DNA from 4 places in the Rhizobium sp. RCC_161_2 genome. Region 1 is predicted to be linked to each of the others. Evidence: riboswitches for the same ligand, from Rfam matches in the RefSeq annotation. Region 1 holds a riboswitch; each other region holds the start of a gene.
The links. Region 1 has a riboswitch for cobalamin ahead of AB6803_RS04035 (ABC transporter substrate-binding protein). Riboswitches for the same ligand answer to the same signal wherever they lie in the genome.

Region 1 (4,950 bases):
GGGGATTTGCCAATTCCTCCTTCGCCGTGCACGGCACTTTGGCCTATGCGGTGGCACTTGTTGTTGACGACGCGGAAGCAGCTTTGGCGCGCGCCAGGGCGCTCGATGCGGAACCGTTCAGCCAGCCAGTCGCAGAGGGCGAACTCGACGTACCGGCGATCCGTGGGGTTGGCGGTGGTCTCATCTATTTCCTCGACGACAAGACCGATCTCGGGCATTTTTCCGAGATCGACTTCATTCCTTTTGATGACAAAGCCGCAGTCCAGCCCGCTGGGCTACGCACCGTCGACCATATTGCCCAGACAGTCGCCTATGAGGAAATGCTGACCTGGTTGCTGTTCTATACGTCGATCTTTGAGACACGGAAGACGCCGATGGTCGATATCATCGATCCGGCCGGCGTGGTGCGCAGCCAGGTGGTGGAAAATGACGCGGGCACGCTGCGGATCACGCTGAACGGTGCGGAGAACCGCCGTACGCTGGCCGGTCACTTCATCGCGGAAAAGTTCGGCTCTGGTGTGCAGCACCTAGCCTTCCAGACCGACGACATCTTCAAGACGGCCGAAGTGCTGCGGAAGAACGGTTTTCAGCCCTTGCCCATCTCGCCTAATTACTACGATGACGTCGAAGCGCGCTTCGGTCTCGATCCGGAACTGACCGAGCGGCTGAAGGCGGAGAACATTCTCTATGACCGCGACGAACACGGTGAATTCTTTCAGCTCTATAGCGGCACCTTCGGTGAAGGCTTCTTCTTCGAGATCGTTCAGCGCAATGACTACCGGGGATATGGCGCTCCGAACGCCATCTTCCGCATCGCCGCACTCAAGAGGCATCTCCGGCCGGAGGGCCTTCCAAGGGAGTGAACTTAGTATCACTGCGCCGCAATCCCGGTTTCGCATGAAATCAAGCCCGAGATATCCGTAGCCGGATCATCATGTCTGCGCTGAACCGGCAGGCAGCGTCACCTATCGCGCTGCTTGGTCATGCAGGTCTCGGCTACTATTTCACAGCATTTCATAAAACGGATCGTGCAAACTGGACAGCTGTCAGAAAGTTTGATAGCGAACGTAATGTTATTACGTAACTATTAAAGTTTATCATGATATCCAGATCGATGACGGCGGGAGGCTTGGCCGCGAGGGCTATTTTCAAGTTGGCGTCCTCGCGGCTTGACGCAAGCGTCGTGCTTGGCATAACTGGACTTGACGGTTCCCCAACGATGACTCCGAGGGGATTAATAGGGAACACGGTGAGGACGACCCAAAAGGGACCAAGACCGTGGCTGCCCCCGCAACTGTAAGCGGATTGCCGTCCATCCTCGTGGTGCCGAAAGGCGCCATGCCACTGCGCCGATCAGGCGCGGGAAGGCAGATGGACGACTGATATCCGTAAGCCAGGAGACCTGCCGTCGAAGATTTATCCATTGTCACGGGCGGGGATGCCCGAAACAGGAGCAGGACATGACCATCCTTTACGCTTCGCAGCGCCTTGATACGCTGCCTTCCCCGAATTTTGACGATCATTCGACCGCTCGGAATGCCTGTTGGGCATTCTGACTTTCACCACCGCCCTTTTCGGGCGGCGTTCACATCACTTCGGGGAATTATGATGAAGACCATTTTCAAGCGGCCATTGCGCGCCGGCCTATTCGCGATGTCGTTGATCGTCGCCGGCTTGCCGGGGCAGGCGGGAGCTGCGGAAACCAGCTACCCTCTTAAGCTCCAGAACTGCGGCCGGCAGATCACCATCCAGAAGGCGCCGTCGCGCACGGTCTCTATCGGCCAGAGCACAACGGAAATCCTCTATAGCCTCGGTGTTGCCGACAAGGTGGTCGGCACCGCAGTCTGGGTCGGACCGGTTCTTAAGGGCTATGAGGGCGTCAACGCCAAGATCGAGCGCCTTGCCGACAACGATCCAAGCTTCGAAAGCGTCGTCGGAAAGAAGCCGGATATCGTGACTGTTCAGTTCCAGTGGCAGGTGGGACCGGAAGGCGTGGTCGCCAAGCCGGAACAGTTCGAGGAGCTGGGTATCCCGGTCTATACCTCGCCGTCCGATTGCGTCGGTAAGGAGAACTCCGGCTCCAGCGATGGCGTCCGCCATCAGGTCTTCACTATGGATCTCGTCTATCAGGAGATCCGCGATCTCGCGAAGATCTACAATGTGCAGGACAAAGGCGAGGAAGTGGTCGCTGATCTGAAGCGGCGCGAAGCGGCAGCCCGCGCCAAGGTTTCTTCCGCACAGGGCAAGCTTTCCGCCGTCTTCTGGTTCTCCAGCGCCAAGGATGCCGATCCCTATGTTGCCGGCCGCAATGGCGCGCCGGGCTACATCATGTCGGCGCTCGGCATCAAGAATATCATCGAGACCGATGATGAATGGCCGACGGTCGGCTGGGAGACGATTGCCAAGGCCAATCCAACCATGATCGTGGCGGCTGCGATGGAGCGTCGCCGCTATCCGCTGGACAGCGCGGAGGCCAAGCGCAAATTCCTGGAAAAGGACCCTGTCGCGAGCCTGATGCCCGCCGTCAAAAGTGGCCATGTCTTCGAGATGGATGCGCAGGCGATGAACCCGACAATCCGTACGATCGAAGGCATAGAGGCGCTTGCTGATGCCATCGCAGCGGCCGGCCTGACACAGTGAGCCGCGCTCTTTCATCGATCGGGCGAACGGGTACAATCGCCTTGGCGCTCGCCATTCTTGTTGCCGCGCTCTGGCTGGGTGCGGCGATCGGCGAGACCTCGATCCCGTTTGAGACCGTCGCCAAGACCGTGGCCAATCGGCTTTGGGGCGCCGGTTACCCGCTCGAGCCGATCGACGAGGGCATCGTCTGGAGCTATCGGCTGAGCCGCGCAGTCGTTGGAGCCTCTTGCGGGGCGGCACTTGCCCTGTCCGGTGTTGTGCTGCAGTCGCTGCTGCGCAACCCGCTGGCCGACCCCTACATTCTCGGCATTTCCGCCGGCGCCTCCACCGGCGCCGTCGGTGTCGCGATCCTCGGTCTGGGTGCGGGCGCCCTGACGATGCCGATGGGAGCTTTCCTCGGTGCGCTCGTCGCCTTCGCTCTCGTCGCGTTGCTGGCCGTCAGGGCGGGGCGTGGGACGGCCGCGATCATTCTGGCCGGGGTCGTGGGCTCGCAGCTCTTCAACGCGCTCACCTCCTTCATCGTCACCAAGGCGGCGACAGCCGAGCAAGCGCGCGGCATCATGTTCTGGCTGCTCGGCAATCTCTCCGGTGTGCGCTGGCCGGATGCCTGGCTGGCAATTCCCGCTGCGCTGTTGGGGCTCGTCATCTGCCTCTGGCATGCCCGGTCGCTGGATGCGTTTACCTTCGGCTTGGAATCGGCCGCCTCGCTCGGCATTTCGGTGCGACGCACCTATCTCGTGCTCGTCGGCACATCCGCGATGATGACCGCCGTCATGGTGTCGATCGTCGGCTCCATCGGCTTCGTCGGGCTGGTCATCCCGCACGCGGCGCGAATGCTGGTGGGTGTCCGCCATGGTGTGCTTCTGCCGGCAGCAGCCCTGATCGGCGCCATCTTCATGATCGCGGCCGACATCCTGTCGCGCACGCTGATCCACGGCCAGGTTCTGCCGATCGGCGTGATCACCGCGCTTGTCGGCGCGCCCGCCTTCGCCTTGATCTTGAGCCAGAAGAGGGCGCGCGCATGACCCTGTCCGCAAGGAATGTTTCGTGGAATGCCGGTGGGCAAGCTATCGTTCGGGACATATCGCTGGACGTCCGCACCGGCGAATTTCTTGGGATCATCGGGCCGAATGGCTCCGGCAAGACGAGCCTGATGATGATGCTCTCCGGCATCCGCAAGCCGAAGACCGGGGAGATTTTTGTGGACGGCACGCCGATCCGTGCTCTCGGACGGCGCGAACTCTCCCGGCGTCTGGCCCTGGTGGAGCAACAGGCAGACACTGGCGAGCGGATTACGGCCAGACAGGCCGTTGAACTCGGCCGTACGCCCTATCTTGGGGCGTTATCGCCCTGGTCGGCGACGGATGATGCGATCGTCGAGGCCGCCCTCGCCAATGTCGATATGCTCCATCTTTCTGGCCGGCTGTGGAGCACGCTTTCGGGTGGAGAACGCCAACGGCTGCACATTGGCCGCGCACTTGCGCAGCAGCCAAAGATCCTGCTCCTCGACGAGCCGACAAACCATCTCGACATCGGTCACCAGATCGGCCTTCTGGATCTCGTGCGCCGGCAGGATCTGACCGTGGTCGCGGCCCTGCATGATCTGAACCATGCCGCCATGTTCTGTGACCGCCTTGCCGTCATGAATAGCGGGCGACTGGTGGCGCTCGGTACGCCGCGTGAGGTGCTGACGGCCGAATGCATCCGCGATGTGTTTGGTGTGGATGTCGAGGTAGAGCACGATAGCGACGGCGGCTGCTTCATCCGCTACCGGGCGACGGCTGCCCCGCGCCGGCCATTGCGGGTCATCGATGACGCTCAGCCCGAAGGCGCCAAGGTCAAGGCGTCGTAAACATGCAGAGCCGCAATCATCATCTGAAGGAAGATATTCGCGAATACTGGTCGGAACGGTCGAAAACCTTCGACCTCGCTTTCGGCCATCGTATTCCCCCTGGGCCGGAACTGAATGCCTGGGCAGCTGCGGTTCAGCGCGGTCTCGACAGCGAGCCGCTGAAGGTGCTCGAGCTTGCCTGCGGCACCGGCGAGGTGACCAACGTATTGCTCTCCCTTGGACATCAGGTGACGGCGCTCGATTTTTCCGAGGCGATGCTTGCGGTTGCCCGCCGCAAACATGCCAAGCGGGAAAGCGTGCGTTTCATCCTCGCTGATGCGGAACGGACGATGGAACCGGATGCGCGTTATGATGCCGTCGTCTGCCGTCATCTTGTCTGGACGCTGACGGAGCCGGAGCAGGCATTTGCAGACTGGTATCGGGTTCTGAAGCCGGGCGGGAAACTGCTGATCTTTGAC
Region 2 (4,950 bases), on a different contig from region 1:
AATCGACGCCTTCTTCGGAGCCATAGAAAATTCGCTCGCGAGCGAGATAGCCATGCAGGTTCATCTGGCCGAGGCCGATCGCATGGCTTTCGTCATTGCCCTTTTCGATCGAGGGCACCGACGAGATGTGGCTCATGTCGGAGACTGCCGTCAGCGCTCGTATTGCCGTCTCGATCGTCTTGCCGAAGTTGTCTGAATCCATGGCTGCGGCGATGTTCAAGGAACCGAGATTACAGGAAATATCCTTGCCCATATGCTCATAGCAAAGATCGTCCCTGTAGGTGCTAGCCTCGCTCACCTGAAGGATTTCGGAGCAAAGGTTGCTCATGGTGATGCGCCCGGCGATCGGGTTGGCGCGGTTCACCGTGTCTTCGAACATGATGTAGGGATAGCCGCTCTCGAACTGGATTTCGGCGATCACCTGGAAAAATTCGCGCGCCTTGATCTTCTTCTTGCGGATACGGTTGTCGGCCACCATTTCGCGGTACTTCTCCGTCACGGAAATTTCCGTGAACGGCACCCCATAGACGCGTTCGACGTCGTAGGGCGAGAACAGGTACATGTCCTCATTGTTCTTCGCGAGTTCGAAGGTGATGTCGGGGACGACAACGCCGAGCGACAGCGTCTTGATCCTGATCTTCTCGTCGGCATTCTCGCGTTTGGTGTCGAGGAACCGCATGATGTCGGGGTGATGCGCGTTCAGATAGACCGCGCCCGCCCCTTGCCGCGCACCGAGCTGGTTGGCGTAGGAGAAGCTGTCTTCCAGCAGTTTCATCACCGGAATGATGCCGGATGACTGGTTTTCGATATGTTTGATCGGCGCGCCGGCTTCGCGGATGTTGGTGAGTGACAGTGCGACGCCGCCACCACGCTTGGAAAGCTGAAGCGCCGAGTTGATCGAGCGTCCGATGGACTCCATATTGTCCTCGACGCGCATCAGGAAGCAGGAGACCAGTTCGCCGCGCTGCTTCTTGCCGGCGTTGAGGAAGGTCGGGGTCGCTGGCTGGAAGCGGCCGGCAATGATTTCGTCGACCATGTCCTTAGCCAGGGATTCATTGCCCTGCGCCAGGGTCAGCGCCACCATGCAGATGCGGTCCTCGTAGCGCTCGAGGTAACGCTTCCCGTCGAAGGTCTTCAGCGTGTAGCTGGTGTAATATTTAAAGGCCCCGAGAAATGTCGGGAACCTGAACTTCTTCGCATAGGCGTGATCGAAGAGATCGCGCACGAAATTGAAGGAGTACTGGTCGAGAACCTCGCGCTCGTAATAGCCCTCGGTCACGAGATAATCGAGCTTCTCCCTGAGGTTATGAAAGAAGACGGTGTTCTGGTTGACGTGCTGGAGAAAATACTGCTTCGCCGCCAGCCGGTCCTTGTCGAGCTGGATTTTGCCATCCTCGTCGTAAAGGTTCAGCATCGCGTTCAGCGCATGATAGTCGAGCTGCGTTTCGATGGCCTTCACCGGGCGTTCGAGTGTGAGCGTGTCCAAAATCGTTCCAATCCATCTCTGACATTGGCGACGTCCTCTTCCGTGCCGATCAGCTCGAACCTGTAAAGATACGGCACATGGCATTTGGCGGAGATGATGTCGCCGGCGATCCCGAAGGTCGCTCCGAAGTTGCTGTTGCCCGCGGCGATCACACCCCGGATGTTCGATCGGTTTTCCATCTCGTTGAGGAAACGGATCACCTGTTTTGGAACGGCTCCCTTGCCGCCATCGCCCGAATAGGTCGGGAGAATGAGGACGAAGGGCTCCCGGATATGAAGAAGGCCCACTGCGTTCTGGGAGATGCGCAACGCTGGAAGACCAAGCTTCTGAACGAAACGATGAGTGTTCTCGGACCGGCTGGAGAAATAGACGATCTGGCCCATCGATGGTTCTCCCATCAGGCAAGCGCGCTGATCATGTCGGGCCGGAATCCCACCCAGTGTTGTTCGCCGGCGACGACCACAGGCACCTGCCTGTAACCAAGTCCCTGGACAAGTTCATAGGCGGCGGTATCCGTGGAGACATCCACGACCTGATATTCGATCCCCTGTCGATCGAGCGCGCGGGTGGTGGCCGTGCACTGGACGCAAGCGGGCTTGCTATAGACGGTAATGCTCATAATTTTCCTCGTATGAGTTCGAAAGACATGCGGGATCGATCAGGCATCCGTCGATGCCCGTGCGAAAAATCTGAAATGAGGATGGACGCGCCTCGACGACGCGCGGCTAGGCCCGGTTACTCGCGCTTGCGCTTGACTGACAAACTGGACATGGACTTCACCCCGAAGTTGGCTCATGCGGGACATACGGGGGCAGCGGCATATGCGGAGCTCATTCCGCACATAAACGCGACCTTCCGGACACCCCGCCCGTGGACGTTTTGTTTGAGGCAGGTCTCCTGGCTCGCGGGTCGTTGCATCCATCCTCGCCTTCCCGAAACATCATGCTTCAGTGGCTTTCAGTGGATAGATGCTCGCCGCTTACAGTTGCGGGGGCAGCTCCGGCATTGCGGCGCCCATAATGGGCGGTCACGCACCGTATTCCCGTCTTAGCCTCCAATCCTTGCGAATCGGAAGAACCTCGAACACTACATATAGTAGACGAGGTTAAATTCTCGTCAACGACTATGATAGGGACCCATCAGAAATTGGTGGGGAATAACCGGTGAGGGACCAGATGGGCCGAACGCCGGAGCTTCCAGTTGTCGGCCCGAAGTTTCCTCACGTCATCAAGCAATGTCGCTTTATCGCTCTTACCGGACCAATAGGCTTCGAGCGCGAATTTGAGTTCGCGGTGTCAACACATATAAACATATGTTTATTTATTGATATCTTGACTGCCAGACCCGCGCACGCTCAAACTTGGCGAAGAGACAGAGATATCGTCAGGAAACTTCATCAGATTGACGTATTGCCGGGCGGAGGCATTCCGGAAATCTTTCTGGAAGAGCATTAGTCTAGTTGCCAAAAAACCATAATTGTTCCACCAACATTACACATTAAACACTCAACGTTGAGAATCGGATCAAAGTTCAATGCGTATACAATACGGTTTCCTCTGCATATTCCTGGCAATTGCGCCGTCGGCATACGCCCTGGAAGCCGGCTCGCCGCCAGTTTTGACGCCGTTAGAGCAACAGGCACAAGCTGCTCATTTGAGCGCGCAATTTCTCGAGCGTTTCCATTATAAGCCCGTTCCGCTTGATGATGCCTTGTCGGTCAAGGTCATGAACCGGTTTATCAAGTCTCTGGATCCGGACCGTGCCATCTTCCTGCAGACGGATATCGACACGTTCATGGCCAGTAGCACCAAGATCGATGACGCCATCAATCGGGAAGACTTGAATATCCCGTTTTCCGTTTTCAACGTTTATGAGCAGCGCGTCGTCGATCGCATGAGCTACGCGCGCAGCCTGCTCGGCCAGAAATTCGACTTCAGTGTGCAGGAAGACTATCCCCTGATTCGCGACAAGGAGCCTTGGCCGAAATCCGATGCGGAAAGCAATGAGCTGTGGCGCAAACGCGTCAAGAGCGACTGGCTGCGCTTGAAACTGGCGGGCAAGACTGACGCGGCCATTCGCGATACGCTCGACAAACGTTACAAAAACTCCCTCGATCGTGCCTACAAGTACAAAAGCGACGATGTGTTCCAGTCATTCATGGACGCCTACACAACGTCGGTTGACCCGCATACCGACTATTTCGGTGCCAGCGCTTCGGCTGAATTTGATATTTCCATGAAGCTGTCGCTGGTTGGTATCGGCGCGGTCTTGCAGGAAAGAGACGACTACACGACGATCCGTGAACTCGTGGCCGGCGGCCCGGCGCAATTGTCCGGTAAGCTTGCGGTCGGTGACCGCATTACCGGTGTCGGTCAAGGCGAAAACGGCGCGATAAAGGAAGTGGTCGGCACGCGCCTTGACGAAATCGTGCAGATGATCCGTGGCGCGAAGGGTTCGGTCGTGCGCCTGGATATCTTGCCAGCGGATGCCGGGCCGGATGGCAAACATCGCCTTATCAGCCTGGTGCGCGATAAGATCAGCCTCGAAAAGCAGGCTGCCCAGAAGACCATCCTGTCGGTAAAGGATGGCGACGCCACGCGCAAAATTGGTGTGATCACTCTGCCGGCGTTTTATGAGGACTTCGAAGCGCGTCGAAAAGGCGACAAGGATTACAGAAGCGCAAGCCGCGATGTCGCCAAGCTTCTTACTGAGCTCAACCAAGACAAGGTCGACGGCGTTTTGATCGACTTGCGCAACAATGGCGGTGGTTCGCTGTCCGAAGCGATCGATTTGACCGGCCTGTTCGTTGGCAAAGGCCCGGTGGTTCAGCAACGCGATGCGGACGGCAAGGTCGACGTGGAAAGCGACGATCTTCCCGTGCCTGCCTGGACTGGTCCGGTTGGCGTGTTGATCAATCGCGGCTCGGCATCGGCCTCCGAGATTTTTGCCGCAGCGATACAAGACTATGGTCGAGGGGTGATTGTCGGCGAACCCAGTTTTGGTAAGGGCACCGTGCAGACCGTGGTCAATCTCGACCAGGTGGCCCGCAACAGCAAGCCGAAGTTCGGCGAGCTGAAATTGACGGTTGCCCAGTTTTTCCGTGTCAATGGCGGCACGACACAGCTGCGCGGCGTGACGCCTGACATCAGCCTGCCGGGCCTTTCGGACCCTAAGACCTTTGGCGAGGCGAGCTATGACAATGCTCTGCCGTGGACTGAGGTCAAGCCAGCCAACTATAAGCCCGATGGCGATATAAAGGCATTGCTGCCGCAACTGCAAAGCCGCCACGATGCCCGCATGCAGAACGATCCGGATTTCCAGCGCTTTCTAGACGACATCGCCGAACTGAAGGCGCAGCGCGAGAAACGGGTTATCTCCCTCAATGAAACCGAACGTCGCAATGAACTGCTTGCACAGGCAAATCGTCTTAAGTCACGTGAGAAAATAAACGACGGTGTGGACAC
Region 3 (4,950 bases), on a different contig from region 1:
GCCGCGAGCCCGCCCGGCCTCAGCAAGCGCATCTCGCCGCTCTCCACCTTGACGATGGTCGACTCGACGCCGACGACGGAGGCGCCGGCATCGAGGATCAGCGAAATCCGCTCGCCGAGATCGTCTTGGACATGATCGGCGCTGGTGGCGCTGATCTTGCCGGAGGTATTGGCGCTGGGGGCAGCAAGCGGCCGGCCGAAGGCGCGGATCAGTTCACCGGCAAAGCCTTGCGGCACGCGGATACCGACCGTATCGAGCCCGGCGGTCGCCAGCGGATGAATGTCGCTTTCCGGGCGCAGTGGCAGCACCAGCGTCAGCGGCCCCGGCCAGAAGGCTTCCGCCAGCTTTCGCGAAACAGGGTCAAAGATCGCATAGCGCTCGGCCATGGCGAGGTCGCTCATGTGGCAGATCAGCGGATTGAAGCGCGGCCGACCCTTGGTCTCGTAGATACGGGTGATGGCGGCGGGATTGGTGGCGTCGGCGGCAAGCCCGTAGACCGTCTCGGTCGGCAGCCCGATCGGCAGACCTTCGGCGAGAGTTGCCGTTGCCGCCGCTATTGCCGCCTCGGGGTGCTGGAGAATGTCTATATGTCGCGCCATGGCCTGACCGGTTGCCGTTCAGGCCGTTCTTATGCTTTTCGAGTTTAGGGATCAATGATCAAAGCTGGCGAATAATGTCGCGAAGCTGTTCGTTGCGCGCGCCGAGCAACAGCACATTGCGGATGGCGATCTGCGGATCATGAGTGTGGAAAAGCACGCCGTTGCCGCGCACCTCGCGATTGATCGTCAGCTTCTTCTTCGAAGCGTCCTCATCCGGCCTTATGGCGACGGCGAAATACATCCGCGAATATTTCAGGCTGATGTCTTCGAAGAAGGCGTCATTCTGGCCGAGGCGGGCAAAGAAATTGGCGATGTAGAAGGCCCAGCTCACCTCCTCATATTGCGCGAATTGCGTCCGCGCCGCGGTGACATGGCAATAGCCGAGATGTGGCGTGTCCCTGAGCGTGTGATGGAAGATCAGTTTCGGAAAGCGGATCGACTGGTGAAAACTGTTGAGCCGGCCATGGGTCGTCTCGCCGGCGTTTCTGAGCTTGATTGCCGTGCGTTCGGCTACTTCCTCGAATGTGAGGTAACGTCGCTCCTCGGCGAGCCAATGCGTCTTGTCGCGATTGATGCGGCCGGTGCGCAGGAATTCCGTATATCCGGGCACCGGCAGCGTCGGCTCCGGGTCGGCGGTTTTCTTGGCATCGAAATATCTGAGCTTTGCCATGCCGGCTCGCCATGGAGGTCTGGATGCTGAATGATAGATCGCCTAGCTTGAGCCGGGCTGAAGCGCATGCTTTTGCAAGGGGATTGCTGAAGAGGGAGAGAACCATGCCCGGCATTACCGATCTGAAGCTGCTGCTTGCCGGCATGAAGCCTGATCTCGTCGAGGGCGAATTCGTCTATTGCAGCGTGCCGGTCTCGTCGCTGGCGGATTATGTCCATATGAATCCGGTTGGACTGTTTCAGGAAAAGGAAGGCGTGACGCTGATCCTGCCGGTCGAGGCGGCCCGGCAAGCAGGGCTCCCTACCGAGCCGGCGATGCGGATGATTACCCTCGAAATCCACTCCTCGCTGGAGGCTGTGGGTCTCACGGCCGCCTTTGCGACGGCGCTGGGAAACGAGGAGATCAGCGCCAATGTCGTCGCCGGCTATTACCATGATCATATCTTCGTGCCAGCGGCCGATGCCGGGCGGGCAATGGCGGCACTACGGGCTCTCTCTGCGGCGCAATATCCGCCTTGAAGCCCGCCCGCTCATGGCTCTGTCGCAATTAAGACAAAGCGCCATCGGCGTAGAGTAGCGGGCGTGGGAAACGATACTCTTGGCGGGAGCATAACGATTTGAATTGTCTTTCGATATTTCGACTGCACAAACTTTCCAAAAGTCTTCTTTGGTCTGTCGTCAATTTCGAAGCCGATGTCGCATTGCAGCAGAGCGGCGGGCGGGGCGAGGATTATGATGACCTCAATCTCAAGGTGCCGCCTGCTAGGGAGGCGGAGAATTGGGAAGCCGGTCAAAATCCGGCGCTGCCCCCGCAACGGTGGTGGAGTAAGGCATGGCGGATAAAGCCACTGGGCTGAGATAGCCTGGGAAGGTGCCATGGGGTCCTTTAGGGGACCGCTCCAGAGCCCGGAAACCAGCCTTGGGGAGATTGATTTACTGACCGCGGCGGGCGGTCGGGACATTGCGTTGCGGTCGGTTACGGCCGATCGTGCATGTCCTCTGCCTGCTGACCGCTACTGCGCAAGGATAGGCAAATGGACATCAGCAGCAATGTTTTGCGGCAATTGAAGAACCGCCGCGAGGGCTTCAGCCTGGAGCAGCCCTTCTACACCGACCCGGATTATTTCAAGCTCGATATGGAGACGATCTATTATCGCGACTGGCTGTTCATCGGCCATGATTGCGAAGTGCCGCGTGCTGGCAACTATTTCACCGTCCAGATCGGCGATTATCCCGTCGTTATCGTTCGCGGCCGCGATCAGGTGATCCGCGCCTTCCACAATAGCTGTCGCCATCGCGGCTCGCGTGTTTGTTCCTCCGAGCGCGGTTCTTCGGCAAAGCTCGTCTGCCCCTATCACCAGTGGACCTATGAGCTTGACGGCTCGCTGCTCTTTGCCCGTCAGATGGCGGAGGATTTCGACAAGAGCCAGTTCTCGCTGAAGCCGGTTCATTGCGAAAGCGTCGGCGGCTATATCTTCATCTGCCTCGCGCAGAATGCCCCGGACTTCGCCCCCGTCCGCGCCACGATCGAGCCTTACATGGCGCCGCATCGCATGAGCGAGGCCAAGATCGCCTTCCAGAGCACCATCATCGAAAAGGGCAACTGGAAGCTCGTCTGGGAAAACAACCGCGAGTGCTATCACTGCGCAGCCAATCATCCCGAACTTTGCCGCACCTTCCCGGAAGCGCCGACCGTCACCGGCGTGCAGGGCGCGATGAGCGATCCTGTCATCCTCGAGCACTGGGGTCGCTGCGAAGCCGCAGGCTTGCCGAGCGAGTTCAAGATCTCGCCGGACGGTCAGTTCCGCGCTGCCCGCATGCCGCTGATCGAAGGCGCCGAAAGCTACACAATGTCCGGCCAGAATGCCGTCAAGCGGCCGCTGTCCTCCGACGTGACGATCAACAACATCGGCACGATGCTGTTGTTCCACTACCCGACGACATGGAACCATCTTCTCGGCGACCATGCCATTTCCTTCCGCGTGCTGCCGATCAGTGCCGAGGAAACCGCCGTCACCACCAAGTGGCTGGTGCACAAGGATGCCGTCGAAGGCGTCGATTACGACCTCGAGGAACTGACCCACGTCTGGACGGAAACCAACGACCAGGACCGTCGTATCGTCGAGGAAAATGCCTTCGGCATCCGCTCGCCGGCCTATGAGCCCGGTCCCTATTCGGAAATCCATGAGGGCGGCGTCATGCAGTTCGTCGAATGGTACACCAATTTCATGATCAACCGGCTGCAGGGCGATCAGGCCAAGCTGTCGGCGGTTGCCTGAGCCATGAACATGACCGTCTCCCTCCGCCATCAGCACCTGGACCAGATGAAGCCCTGGAGCGACAGGCAGCATCTGCTCGAATGCCTCTCGGCAACGCCGGAAGCACCCGATGTGATGACCTTCACCTTCCGCTCCGACAAGGATAACTGGTTCCGCTATCTGCCGGGCCAGTTCGTCACCCTGGAGCTGCCGGCGGCTGCGGAGCCGGTCATGCGGACCTACACGCTGTCCTCGACCCCGTCGCGGCCTCTCTCGGTCGCCATTACGGTCAAGGCGCAGAAGGACAGCATCGGCACGCGCTGGATGTTCGAGAACCTGAAGCCCGGCATGCGCGTCAAGGCTTTCGGTCCGCTCGGCGACTTCAGCCATATCCGTCATCCCGGCGAGAAATATCTCTTCGTCTCCGCCGGCTCCGGCGTTACACCGATGATGGCGATGACGCGCTACATGGCCGACACCGCGCCGCTATCCGATATCACCTTCATCAATTGCTCGCGCAGCCCCGCCGACATCATCTTCCGCTCGGAGCTGGAATATCTGGCCCGTTTCATGCCGAACCTCGATCTCGGCTTCATCGTCGAGGGCTGCGGCCGCACCGATCTCTGGTCGGGGCTGAAAGGCCGGATCGACAAGGCGAAGATCGGGCTGCTGGCGCCCGATTTCATGGACCGCACGATCTTCTGCTGCGGTCCGGAAGTCTTCATGGATGCCGTCCGTTCCATGCTGGTAGCTCACGGCTTCGACATGACACGCTATCATCAGGAAAGCTTCCAGCCGGCGCAGGCAGCAACGCCGCTGGCAGAAGTCAGCGATGACGCCTCGACGGAAGCGGCGACCTCGATCAGCTTCACCATGGCCGGCAAGGATGTTCCCTGTGCTCCTGGCCAGACGATCCTGCAGGCCGCGCGCGGCGCCGGTGTGCGCATCGGTGCTGCCTGCGAATCGGGCCTCTGCGGCACATGCCGGGTGATGAAGCTCTCGGGTGAGGTCGAGATGAGCCACAATGGTGGTATTCTCGACGACGAGATCGAGGAAGGCTACATCCTGGCCTGCTGTTCGCGTCCGAAGACGGATGTGCAGATAGAGGCCTAGAGTCATTCCAGGAAAAGTGCGTAGCGGTTTTCCGTCCGGGATTGCGTCAAAAAAGGCTAGAGCGGTGAAGCGCTCTAGAAGTCCTGGTAGTTCAGCTCGTTGATCTCGACCGGTTTTGCTTGCTGGGTCGAGGCGGTGACGACCGGGTCCACCATCAGCGACACGAGTGTCTGTCGTGGTTCGACACAGCTTGGCGCCTTGGCGATCATCATGTCGGGCGCCGGCATCGGCTTGGCGGGCAGGAGATCGCCCTGCGGCCAGACCCTGGCAAGCTGTATCTTCGTCATCGGCACGACGTTGACGTCGATGTC
Region 4 (4,950 bases), on a different contig from region 1:
GACGAGGGCGCGGTAAAAAGAGATGGCGACTGTCGGCGGATTGATATCCGCAAGCTGCTTCTCCCCCAGCATCGCCCCCTCACCCGGCACTCCCTCGACAAGCTCAGGAGCGCCACCCTCTCCCCGCTGGGGCGAGGGTAAAATCACCACACCCTCGGCTTTCCCCTTCTCCCCTTGGGGAGAAGGTGCCCAAAGGGCGGATGAGGGGGTATCTCCACGCAACGCAGAAACCGCTTTCCACTCCTCAACCCCAATCACACCCCTGCCCGGCCACCAGATCCCGGCCTTCATCAGAGGTGATGCCGTTGCCGGCTTCTCCGCCCCTGACAACATCGCCTCGGCATAGCCAAGAAACGCCCGCGAATTCGCATCCCCGCCTTCGATCAGGTAGGACCACAGCGCATTGAGATCGTCGAGGGCGATGTTGGAAAACGGCATCAGCCCCGGATCGGACTTCGAATCCCCTGGCAGCACCGCAATAAGAGCGCCACTGCGTGCAGCACAGGCATGCAGCGCCTCGAGCGCATAGTGGAAATAGCTGGCTCCGCCAAGCGCGCGAACGATAATCAGCTTCGCATGCCGCGCCGTCCGCTCGATGTAGGTGTCGACCGACATCGGATGCTTGAGGCTCATCAGGCTGGCAAGTCGCAGCGAATAGCCCGCCTCTCCCTGTCCATGGGCGGCGGCGATGGCCGCAAGCTCAGTATCGGCCGCCGACAGGAACAGGATATTGCCCGGCGACTGACCGAGATCGATCGCCTCCTCGCCGTCGCTGATCGTACCCTTTTGCGCTAGGAGGAGATGCATGGCTCTGCCTTAGACCAAAGCCTCGATCGACTTGCGCACGATCCCTTCGTCCATCCCATGCAGCCCGATCACCACCAGCCGCGTCGCGCGCGCTTCGCCCGGCGTCCATGCGCGGTCGAAATAATGGTCGATGCGGCTGCCGACGGCCTGGATCTGCAGGCGCATCGGCTTGCCGGGAACGTCGACAAAGCCCTTGAGGCGCAGGACATCGTGTTCGGAAATCACGCCCTTCAGCTTTTCGATGAACAAGGTGGGATCGGCGATCGGCCCGAGCTCGACGACGAAGCTGTCGAATTCGTCATGGTCATGCGGTGCGCCGTCCTCATGCTCCAGCTCATGATGCGATTTGCGGTTGGCGATGTCGGCTTCCGTGCCGATGCCGAGGCCGAGCAGGATGGCGGCCGGAACGTCCCCGTTCTTCGCTTCGATGATCGTTGGCTTGCGAACGGTGCGGGATGCGACTTCGGCGCGGACGCGGCCCAGGCCGGCGACGTCGATCAGATCGGTCTTGTTGAGAACGATCAGGTCGGCGCAGGTGAGCTGATCCTCGAACAGTTCCTCAATCGGGCTTTCGTGATCGAGCGAATCGTCCTCGACGCGACGGGCCTCGACGGCGTCATGATCATCGGCGAAACGACCGGCGGCAACAGCGGCGCTATCGACCACGGTGATGACGCCATCGACGGTGACCTGGGTGCGGATATCCGGCCAGTTGAAGGCGGCGACCAGCGGCTGCGGCAGCGCCAGGCCTGATGTCTCGATGACGATATGATCCGGGCGCACGTCCCGCTCCAGAAGCTTGGTCATGGTCGGGATGAAATCGTCGGCGACGGTGCAGCAGATGCAGCCATTGGTCAGCTCGATGATATCGTCCTCGGTGCAATTCTCTGCGCCGCAGCCTTTCAGCACATCGCCATCGACACCGAGATCACCGAATTCGTTGATGATCAGGGCGATCTTCTTGCCGCCGGCGTTCTGCAACAGATTGCGGATCATCGTCGTCTTGCCGGCGCCAAGGAAGCCGGTGATGACGGTGGCGGGAATCTTTTCTTGGCTCATGCGGATCAACCCTTCATTTTCAGCGGCAGTCCCGCCGCGATAAAATAGACTTCGGCGCTTGCCGCCGCGATCATCTGGTGCAGCCGGCCGGCATGGTCGCGAAACTCACGCGCCATGCGGTTTTCCGGCACGATGCCGAGCCCGACCTCGTTGGAAACGAGGACGAGCCGCGACCCGGCCTTCGGCAGAAATTCGGTGAGAGCGGAAAATTCCGCCGCGATGTTACGCTCGGCCATCATCAGGTTGGTGACCCAGAGCGTCAGGCAATCGACGAGAACGGCGCGGCCACCACCGTCGATCGACGCCAGCCGGGCGGTCAAATCGAGCGGCTCCTCATGCGTCGTCCAGAGATCGCCGCGATCGTTCCGATGCTGTGCGATACGATCGCGCATCTCCTCGTCCCAGGCCTGCCCGGTTGCCACATAATGACGGTCAAGACCGCTATCGGAGATCAGGGATTCGGCGAATCGGGATTTGCCGGAGCGCGCGCCGCCGAGAACGAAAACCGCACGGGATGGTGAGGATGGCATGAGCTATTGCCGCTCCCACACGAGCACGAGGGTGAGCACAGTGCGGCTGAAACCGAAAAGCGGGCGCTTGCGCGCGAAAAACTCGTTTGGCGCCATGACAACCTCCGTGCTGGCAGCGAGACATGCGTCCCAGGATGGGCTTTGCGCCCGATACGCATGGCAGGTCTCCTGGCTCGCGGGTAAGGCGCAGCAAGCGGAGGCGAACCGAAACCGGTCGCCCCCGCTCATGCACCAGCGGATCTTCCTCGCCTTCCCGGCAGGTCATCATGAAAAAGCGGACGATTCGTAGATATTAGAGGCGTCCAGCCCTGGTTGATCATGATGCCACGCCAGTGGCTTTTCCGGCTCTGAAGCTGCTTCCACTCGCCCACACCATTGCGGACTGTCAGCGAAATGCCCTCGAAACCGGATGGAAAACCCTGACCGCTCTACAGTCGCGGGGTCGGCTGTGATGAGAACGCCCGAGTTGGGTCCGCCCCTTCACATTCCCTTTTCATCCCATGCGACAGATCGCCGCTCGGGAACCATTCGTTATGCCGCAATGATTAGGCTTTCAGCCCTGGCAAGTCAATCAAGGCGGCGGATGCGACATCGGCTGTTCCAACAGCGAAAATAGCCCGGGAACCTCTGGTCACGCAGTCTTTTTGCCGTATTTCTTTGATGTTAGGAGTTTATGGAAGCCAGGTATATACATCTGAGCACGAAACTATCGTCAGTTCCCCATGTTGCAGAAATTTCAACCACGCCGTCTTGGTGTTCTCTCCGCCTTTTTCAGCGCTAGCCGGCTGAGGGCGCTGTTTCGCCGTGGCGAGCTCGGGCTCGTCATTGCCGGCGCTTTCGTCGGCGTCACCTCCGGCTGCGCCGTCACGGCGATGAGCCTGATATCGCGTAAGCTGCACAGCCTCGTCTACGGCATCCCCGACGACGACCGGCTGAGCTCGGCAGCCATGCAGATTACCGACAAGTCGCTGCTGCTGATCGCCCCGATCGCCGGCGGCATCCTGCTCGGCCTGATGATCTTCATTATGTCACGCACCCGCAAAAAGCCGATGATCGACCCGATCGAAGCCAATGCGCTTCACGGCGGCCGCCTGTCGCTCACCGACAGCATCCTTGTCGCCGTGCAGAACCTGATCTCCAATGGCTTCGGCGCCTCCGTCGGACTGGAGGCCGGCTATACCCAGCTGGCGGCCGGTATCGCCTCGAAATTCGGCTACAAGATGCAGTTCCGCCGCGCCGATCTTCGAATGCTGGTTGGCTGCGGTGCGGCCGGCGCCATCGCCGCCGCCTTCAATGCGCCGCTCACCGGCGCCTTCTACGCCTTCGAGCTGATCATCGGCACCTACTCCATCCTGACACTGACCCCGGTCGTCGTCTCGGCACTGATCTCGACCTTCATCGCCCGCATGCTTGCCGGCGATGATTTCGCCATCGATGTCGGCCGGTTCGGCGCCGTGGTCCCCGCCGACTATATCCCGGCCATCCTGCTTGGCGGTTTCTGCGCCGGTGTCGGCATCCTGATCATGCAGGGCGTCGCTTTCGTCGAGGAGCTGGCGCGCAAGAGTTCGATCGCGCCGCCCTTCCGCCCGGCGCTCGGCGGTTTGGTCGTCGGCCTTCTGGCGCTGATCTCGCCGCAGGTTCTCTCCGCCGGCCACGGCGCGCTGCATCTGAACCTTGGCAGCGAAGTCACCCTATGGGGACTTGCCAGCCTCCTTTTGCTGAAGTCGCTTGCCTCGGCAGTTTCGATCGGCTCCGGCTTCAGGGGCGGCCTGTTCTTCGCCTCGCTGTTCATGGGCGCGCTGCTCGGCAAGATCTTCGCCTATTGCGCGCCCTATTTCGACCATACCACGCTGACGCCGGTCATCTACGCCGTCGTCGGCATGAGTTCGCTTGCGGTCGCCATCATCGGCGGCCCGCTGACCATGACCTTCCTGGCGCTGGAAATCACCGGCGATTTCCCGATCACCGCGCTGGTGCTGGCCGCCGTCATCACCTCGTCGCTGGTGGTGCGCACGACTTTCGGCTACTCCTTCGCCACCTGGCGCTTCCATCTGCGTGGCGAAAGCATCCGCAGTGCCCATGACGTCGGCTGGATCCGCAACCTCACCGTCGCGCGGATGATGCGCCCGGATGTGCATACGGCAAATGTCGACATGAGCATCGAGGAGTTTCGGCACGATTTTCCGATCGGCTCGGCCCAGCGCGTCATTCTGCTCGACAAGGACGAAAAATATGCCGGCATGGTGCTGGTGCCGGACATTTATGCGAGCCCGGTCGAAAAGGACGACGAACACCACGGCCTTGCCGACTTCATCCGCCACCGCAATGATTTCCTGCAGCCGCAGATGAACGCCAAGCAGGCGGCCGCTCTGTTCGACCAGACGGCAAGCGAAGCCTTGGTGGTGGTCAACGACCTCATCGAGCGCCGGGTGATCGGCCTGCTCACAGAGAGCTATACTTTGCGCCGCTACAGCGAAGAACTCGACCGCCGCCGCCGCGAGGTCTCCGGCGAGCTTTAACCCGCGAGACTGTCGAGCCAGGCCGGATCAAGCAC

Region 2: it holds a riboswitch for cobalamin, as region 1 does, so the genes downstream of both, nrdH (glutaredoxin-like protein NrdH) here and AB6803_RS04035 (ABC transporter substrate-binding protein) in region 1, are expected to answer to the same signal.
Region 3: it holds a riboswitch for cobalamin, as region 1 does, so the genes downstream of both, AB6803_RS20560 (SRPBCC family protein) here and AB6803_RS04035 (ABC transporter substrate-binding protein) in region 1, are expected to answer to the same signal.
Region 4: it holds a riboswitch for cobalamin, as region 1 does, so the genes downstream of both, cobU (bifunctional adenosylcobinamide kinase/adenosylcobinamide-phosphate guanylyltransferase) here and AB6803_RS04035 (ABC transporter substrate-binding protein) in region 1, are expected to answer to the same signal.

What each region holds. Positions count from the first base shown of each region.
Region 1 is NZ_JBFUPL010000001.1:896,802-901,751, reverse strand. Features, by position in the region: gene AB6803_RS04040 (bifunctional sugar phosphate isomerase/epimerase/4-hydroxyphenylpyruvate dioxygenase family protein) at 1-863, shown strand, start outside; cobalamin riboswitch at 1,190-1,425, shown strand; gene AB6803_RS04035 (ABC transporter substrate-binding protein) at 1,609-2,640, shown strand; gene AB6803_RS04030 (FecCD family ABC transporter permease) at 2,637-3,665, shown strand; gene AB6803_RS04025 (ABC transporter ATP-binding protein) at 3,662-4,492, shown strand; gene AB6803_RS04020 (class I SAM-dependent methyltransferase) at 4,495-4,950, shown strand, end outside.
Region 2 is NZ_JBFUPL010000006.1:338,863-343,812, reverse strand. Features, by position in the region: gene nrdE (class 1b ribonucleoside-diphosphate reductase subunit alpha) at 1-1,486, opposite strand, end outside; gene nrdI (class Ib ribonucleoside-diphosphate reductase assembly flavoprotein NrdI) at 1,456-1,869, opposite strand; gene nrdH (glutaredoxin-like protein NrdH) at 1,884-2,105, opposite strand; cobalamin riboswitch at 2,356-2,583, opposite strand; partial or broken gene AB6803_RS18130 (hypothetical protein) at 2,626-2,769, opposite strand; gene AB6803_RS18125 (carboxy terminal-processing peptidase) at 3,020-4,950, shown strand, end outside.
Region 3 is NZ_JBFUPL010000008.1:89,174-94,123, reverse strand. Features, by position in the region: gene AB6803_RS20575 (L-threonylcarbamoyladenylate synthase) at 1-599, opposite strand, end outside; gene AB6803_RS20570 (DUF6656 family protein) at 658-1,269, opposite strand; gene AB6803_RS20565 (ACT domain-containing protein) at 1,374-1,787, shown strand; cobalamin riboswitch at 2,002-2,205, shown strand; gene AB6803_RS20560 (SRPBCC family protein) at 2,303-3,547, shown strand; gene AB6803_RS20555 (2Fe-2S iron-sulfur cluster-binding protein) at 3,551-4,639, shown strand; gene AB6803_RS20550 (glycoside hydrolase family 25 protein) at 4,714-4,950, opposite strand, start outside.
Region 4 is NZ_JBFUPL010000002.1:208,842-213,791, reverse strand. Features, by position in the region: gene cobN (cobaltochelatase subunit CobN) at 1-807, opposite strand, end outside; gene cobW (cobalamin biosynthesis protein CobW) at 817-1,866, opposite strand; gene cobU (bifunctional adenosylcobinamide kinase/adenosylcobinamide-phosphate guanylyltransferase) at 1,872-2,396, opposite strand; cobalamin riboswitch at 2,537-2,940, opposite strand; gene AB6803_RS05135 (chloride channel protein) at 3,119-4,915, shown strand; gene AB6803_RS05130 (cobyric acid synthase) at 4,912-4,950, opposite strand, start outside.